One region of the Paenibacillus sp. AR247 genome, then DNA from elsewhere that is predicted to be linked to it. Evidence: riboswitches for the same ligand, from Rfam matches in the RefSeq annotation. Region 1 holds a riboswitch; the other holds the start of a gene.

Evidence for each region. A riboswitch is a leader RNA that binds a small molecule or an ion and turns the genes downstream of it on or off. The one in region 1 is predicted to bind cyclic di-AMP.
Region 2: linked by a shared signal. The riboswitch ahead of CPT76_RS25665 (C40 family peptidase) and the one ahead of CPT76_RS34045 (hypothetical protein) in region 1 are both predicted to bind cyclic di-AMP.

What each region holds. Positions count from the first base shown of each region.
Region 1 is NZ_PCZT01000025.1:251,498-254,902, forward strand. It holds gene kdpA (potassium-transporting ATPase subunit KdpA) at 1-576, opposite strand, end outside; gene kdpF (K(+)-transporting ATPase subunit F) at 646-723, opposite strand; gene CPT76_RS34045 (hypothetical protein) at 865-1,254, opposite strand; cyclic di-AMP (ydaO/yuaA leader) riboswitch at 1,392-1,564, opposite strand; cyclic di-AMP (ydaO/yuaA leader) riboswitch at 1,686-1,896, opposite strand; gene CPT76_RS34050 (glutathione peroxidase) at 2,207-2,701, shown strand; tRNA gene CPT76_RS34055 (tRNA-Leu) at 2,774-2,856, opposite strand; gene CPT76_RS34060 (urease accessory protein UreF) at 3,108-3,405, shown strand, end outside.
Region 2 is NZ_PCZT01000017.1:34,766-38,170, forward strand. It holds partial or broken gene CPT76_RS25655 (M1 family metallopeptidase) at 1-162, shown strand, start outside; gene CPT76_RS25660 (hypothetical protein) at 173-811, shown strand; cyclic di-AMP (ydaO/yuaA leader) riboswitch at 1,134-1,271, shown strand; gene CPT76_RS25665 (C40 family peptidase) at 1,276-1,743, shown strand; cyclic di-AMP (ydaO/yuaA leader) riboswitch at 2,121-2,260, shown strand; gene CPT76_RS25670 (C40 family peptidase) at 2,264-2,755, shown strand; gene CPT76_RS25675 (GNAT family N-acetyltransferase) at 2,977-3,405, shown strand, end outside.

The DNA.
Region 1 (3,405 bases):
GAGCCCGACCAGCACCAGGGTCACGATGAGGGCGAGCGGCACGAACAGGCGGACATGCGCCTTGATAAAGTCCTCGAAGAAGTTCCCGAGCCCCTCACCCCTGCGGGTGATGCCGCGCATAAAAGCAATCGCGATAGCCAGGCCCGAGGCTGCCGAGGTAAACATCATCATCGTGATGACGATCATTTGGCCAAAATAAGACATGCCGCTCTCTCCACTGTAATGCTGGAGGTTCGTGTTCGTCATAAAGCTGATGACCGTGTTGAAGGACAGGCTCGCCTCCATATTGCCGATGCCGCTCGGGTTGCCCGGCAGGGCGCCCATCGTTCGGAGCAATATATAGCTGATCGCTACCAGAAAGATATTTGTTGCGATCATGCTGAGGGCGTACTTTTTCCAATTCATGCTGCCCAGCTGCTTCAGCCCGATGATCCGGTATAGAACTCTTTCCACGCCGCCAAAGATCCGGTCCGTCCGATTCGGTTCATTGGAGAACATATGATATACGTAAGTGCCTACCGGCTTCACGAGCAGCAGGAGCACAAAAATCACGATACAAATTTGCAAAATATCCAAGGTTGGCTTCCCCCTCTTACGAGCATGTTCTGCTTTGGCCCCTTGAGGCTTACAGATTTAAAATACCGGTCAAAATTTTTCCGGATGGATCAAGGCGTAAACCAAATAGATAAAGACAAGCACGGCGAATGCTCCAACGACAATCATTGGTCTTTGCCCCCTTCTTCCACCACTCGGCCGCACCAATGAAGAAATAACAAGAACACGCCATAAGTGGCAGCGAGTGCAAGTATCATATATACATCCATCATCGTTTCCGGTCTCTCCTTTACATGGTTAGAATCATCTTTATTTTAGTAAAAATCCGACTTCGCCGTTTAAGGTATAAATGATGTGATCTGCACCAAGCCCCCGGTAAATGCCGGGTGAGCTGCCCCTCTGCGTAATGACATATACCGGTTCCGACGTCCAGGGACGGCAGATTTGCAAATAGCGGCAGGTCAGGTTGAGGCTGCTTTCAAACAGAAAGATTTTGCCGACCTCTATTTCGGGAACCACCCAATCCTCCGCGTGATTCGTATTCAGCCGGATGATCCGCTGCACCCCCATTTTTCTCAAGAGGCGTTCCTCCCGGGCACTGTTGGTCAGAACGGCAAAGGGCCTCTTCCAATACATCAGCAGCTTGATAAAATTGCGTCCCGCCTCGTTCGGCGCGGTCACAATGACGACGTTGTCCATTTCAAAGGCTCCTCCTGTGCGGCAGCCGCGAATACGCAAAAGAAGCCGCAGGGAAAGAAGGACCTTTCCCGCGGCTTCTTGAATGTGGACGAATATAAATAGGATCGTCCTATATTCAACATGCGCACGACAAGTGCTGCCTCTCCCGTTACGCTGACGAGGTTAGCTGTCGGATTCGGGCGTGAGAGTCGCCCTACCTTCCGGTACTTATCGTACCGGAAAGATTCACCCCGGCGGCTTCCGTTCCAGGCGGCCGCTGTGGTTCCCCCGCTCCCGGCCGTTTCCGGCCGAAATTAAGCGTTATTGATAAGTGTATTTGATTGTGATGAATGCTCTCTTTTGTTCCAGTAAGCTAAAAAAGGGTAAAAAAACACAGAGGCCAGCTGATCCCCCTGTGATCCGAAGGTTTATTCGGGTCGCAAGTTTCATCATTCCTCTCTCAAACGGCGCTTACGAGGTTAGCTGACGGATTCGAGCGGTGAGAGTCGCTCTACCCGGCCGGATCCATGGCATCCGTAGCCGGGATTCACCCCTGCGGCTGGCTGCAGCCCCCCGACTCTCACACCGGTTCGCTGCTCCATGGCACGCGTTTGGTTCCCCCGATTTCCGCGCTTTTTTGCGGAAACTCAGCGATTAGTAATGGAAACTGTATTGAATACGCTCTGAATCATACACCCGCTCCTTCCAAGCTGTAAAGGCAGTCTAAAAATCATGAACCGCGAATTTTGGAACATTCAGGACCTTATTAGCGCTTACATTTTGGCTTTTTGACTTCTACCTCTTCCATGCTCCCGATTTGGCGCATTTATGAAAACCAGGTCATTCAGGGACACTGGCTCGCAGGAATATCCGCATTGACATTACAGTTCAATCGTTTAAAATTAAATTGTGCGCTTGGTAAATGCTTCGGCTGGATGATGATTCATAGCAGCACAAAAGGAGGAGGATGGCAGTGAGCGTCTACGATTTTCAAGTGAACACGCTGCGCGGCAAAGAGGTATCGTTAAAGGAATATGAAGGTGACGTGCTGCTGATCGTGAACACGGCCAGCAAATGCGGATTTACGCCGCAGTTTCGCGGGCTGCAGGAGCTGTACGACGAGTTCCGCGACCATCATTTTCAAATTCTCGGTTTTCCGAGCAACCAGTTTGCCAATCAGGAGCCAGGTACCAGCGAGGAGATCGGCGAATTCTGCCAGATGAATTACGGGGTCACGTTCCCGATGTTTGAGAAGATCGACGTCAAGGGCAGCAACGCCCATCCACTGTTTCAATACCTGACCAGGGAAGCGCCAGGTGTGCTCGGATCAAAAGCGGTCAAGTGGAACTTTACCAAGTTCCTGGTCGATTCCAAGGGCAGGGTCATCAAGCGTTACGCGCCCAAAACGACACCCGACAAAATCGAAAACGACATCCGCAAGCTGCTTGCATCCGGAAAAAGCGAATAGTGACACAACATGCCACAAAGCAAAAAAGCTTCCCTGGATTTCTCCAAGGAAGCTTCTTTCTGTGTTCATAGATGCGGTAGAGAGGACTCGAACCTCCACGGGCGTACGCCCACTACCCCCTCAAGATAGCGTGTCTGCCATTCCACCACTACCGCATATCCAAAGTTCATTTAGCGAACTTTTTATTATACACAAAATCATCCGAATTGTAAAGGGAAATGAATTAGAACATCATTTGTGTAATATTATATAACATTAAAACCACCTAATACAGTGAATAAGTCGCTCTAACATTGACAAATCATTATATTTATGTAATATTAACTTACAAATAATAGTGTTCGATGATTCCAATCTGCAATTCACGTCATATTTATTGTCATAAGATAATCTGGAGGTGACCGTGTTGAACGACAAAAGCACCAAACTGCTCGATTACGTGCAAACGCTGGATAACGACTTGTCGGTTGGAGGCTTCAGCCATGTGTTTGACCTCCAAACCCGAATTGCAGAAGGGCGCATCCAGAGCCAGGAAGAGCTGGAAGGGTTCATCCTTCATCCGATGACGAATCGCTTGGTCCGCCAAGACGGCGCGGCCATTCTGGCGATTTACGCAGCTGCCGACCAACGGGATATCCGTCAGATCGCCCGAATTGACCGGTACATCCTCGGAAGAATCGCTGCACATGAAAATGATGAAGCGG
Region 2 (3,405 bases), on a different contig from region 1:
CCGCTGGCCTGGGCCATGATCGATCCCGGCTATACGATCGTGCTGGAAAACAAACATGTGAACAACTACCTGAAGGCGGACATGGATCATAAAGTGCTCCTCCGCTGGAACGTAAGCATTACCAAGCTGATTGAAACCCTGCTTGGAAGTCTGTCCTGGTGAGGTGAGAGCAGTGAAATCCTATATTGTTAACGGTTGGAAAAGCGTCAAAGACCAATTTTATGTCATGATCATCATGTTCCTGTACCAGCTGCTCTGGGGCTACTTCCTGTACCGTCTGATCGATTCGGCGGTCGTGCCGCTGCTGATGCGGTATCCCGATCCCCCGCCGACCGAACTCAGCCAAGTCCTCTATTATGTGGAGGGACAAATGAGCTTAACCCAAAGCAGCACCGTGCATACCTACCTGTGGGTTCTGTTGGGGATGGTCGCCCTCCGCATGCTGCTGACCCCTTTTATCCACGCGGGCATCTTCTATGGCCTGCACCGGGAGCATCAGGGGGAACGCGGACTGTTTTTCTTCCAGGGCATGAAGCTGCACGGCAAAACGGTGTTTCTTTTTCACCTGATCGAATGGGTGCTTATCGCCGCTCCGTTATACTGGATGATCCCGAAGATGTATCCAATCCTGCTCAGCGCGATCCAAAACCATGCCCAGCTGCTTCACTGCATCCCGTACATTGCAGTCTGGCTTCTGTACTGCTACATCGTCCATCAGATGATTCTGTTCATGCAGTTTGGCAAAACCGGTGGAACCAGCATGTTCTCCTCGCTCTGGATCTGCCTGCGAAGCGCGCTCCTCCCAATATGATTTGTGGCATCAGCAAATGAACCGTACGAAAAAAAATATTTCGGAATAGTTAAAATTTTGTCATCACTTTAATCCGCTGATAAAAGAAGAACCCCGTCTCTTTCTGTTGAAAAGAGGCGGGGTTTTTGTTGTAAAATGATTGTTAACCATTTGCCAAAGTATAAATCCTCTGTTAAAATAATCCGAGTACGAACTTAGTAACAACTTTGTAATCTTTGCTGTAACGATTTTGACTTTGCTGTAACTGATTTCATCATTTGTCCGTTCATTTGATTGGTATGTACGATTATAGGTAACTTGTCAGCATGTCCATTTCCGGTGCAATCATCACGAGCCGAATTCCCGGGCACCAGGAAGCGGGGGATCCAATTTTGGGTGAATTGATCTCGCTACAGAGGGATCATAGGGGACCTTCTACCGAATCCTTAAGCTAACCTCGCAGGCATTGGAAGGGGTTTATTTTTTTGAAGAAGAAGTTGGCAGCCGCAGCGCTGGGCCTTACACTTGCGTTCTCCATGGGCACCGGCAGCGTATTTGCGGATTCATCTCTGAATCACATCGTTAACAACACGATCGGCGTTTCTTACAAAACCGGCGGAACAACTACGAACGGCTTCGATTGCTCCGGTTTTACCCGTTACGTGTACCAAAAGCTGGGGTTAACCCTCCCGCGTGTATCGGCTGCGCAATATAAAACAGGTACCGCTGTTTCCAAAAGCCAGCTGAGAGCAGGAGACCTTGTTTTCTTTAACACCCTAGGCGCAGGCGTTTCCCATGTCGGCATTTACATCGGCAACGGAAAATTCGCGCACGCGTCCTCTTCGAAAGGCGTTACCATTAGCAAACTGAGCCAAAGCTACTACGCCAACCGCTACGTTGGCGCCAAACGGGTCATGAGTACGGCCAAATACCAAGCTGCGGTTTACAATTGATTATCTCTCGAAAACAATGCATATCCAGAACAACCCGCGCCGCTGATTTTTGCCGAAATCGCCCCGCGGGTTTGTTGTTACTTATTAGACGTACGAACCACCGAAAAGGTAACAGCATTTCAAAAAAATTTTTTAAACGAGTAAGTCCACGATTTTCTCCTGTTTTTTCCACCCTTGTCATTTCTTTTACCCACTCGTCCAACAAATAAACATCATTTCCTATAATTTTTCCTACAAATCTTCTTTTTCTGTTAGAAACAATTGCCAAAGTCCGATTCCTTTGTTACAATAGTCCCAGCGATAGTAACAACTTTGTAATCTTTACCTGACACAAAGTTGCGAACGAATAAGAAGTAACAGGGAATTATACATAGTGTAAAAAGTTCATGCCGAATTTCCTCACACTAAGGAAAGCGGGGGAACCAGTTATGGGTGAATTGATCTTGCTTCAGAGGGATCATAGGGGGCCTTCTACCGAATCCTTAAGCTAACCTCGCAGGCGCCGGAAGGGGTATTTTACTTGAAGAAGAAACTTGCAGCAGCAGTCATAAGTTTCGCCATCGTGCTCACGGTCGGCACAGGAAGCGCTTTCGCGGATTCCAAGATGGATAAAGTGATCGACAGTGCGATCGGAACCAAGTACAGAACGGGCGGAACCACAACAAGCGGATTTGACTGCTCGGGATTTACAATGTACGTATTTGATCAATTGGGCATCGATCTGCCCCATCAGTCTGGATCCCAGTTCAGCATGGGTTCGGCCGTATCCCGCAGTGATCTGAGAGCAGGCGACTTGGTATTCTTTAATACATCGGGAGCCGGAGTATCCCATGTCGGAATTTACGTCGGCGACGGAAAATTCGCACATGCCTCCACTTCTCGCGGTGTGATCATCAGCTCTCTGAGCGACAGCTACTACGTCAACCGCTACGTTGGCGCCAAACGAATCATGAGTACGGATAAATACAAAACCGCCGCCGTCGATTCCGAGGACGTAGATGACGTCCAGTAATGCAGGTAAAGCAAGGGTACGAGATCCCGTAGAATGAGATTTTTGCCGAAATCTCCTTTTGCGGGATTTTTTGCGGACAGAAATGGGTAACCCTTCCATTCCCGCCCGCTACTCCTCATTTACCCCTATATTCCGGAATTAAACAGATATCTGCGGCAATCCGGAATATTTTTTCTCTAATGTTCAAATCCTACAGGGAGGTCTGGAAGGGAGATCTGCACATGAACCTCCAACATGAGAGCTTCATGATCGTTCCCATGACCCGGGAGCATGCTGAGACCGTCTGCGGTTGGGCGTACGAACCTCCATACGATTTATACGGCTGGCTGCCGTGGGATCAGATGGAGGCGCTTGGCGTCGAATTTGGTGATCCTGAGGTGAGGCAAAGCCAGTATGTGTCCGTCCTGGATGCTGAACATACCTTGTGCGGGTTCGCGCAGTTCTTTCCCTTGGCAGGCGTGACCCGGCTTGGTGTTGGCATGCGGCCTGATTTATGCGGCCAGGGGCTGGGTAAGAGCTTTATGCAGGCTGTGGTCGGCGCAGCCCGGGAAAAACGGCCTGGGGACGAAATCGACCTTGAAGTGCACACATGGAATAAGCGGGCCATCCGGGCTTACGGGAAGTCGGGGTTTGTTATCGCTGATACCTAC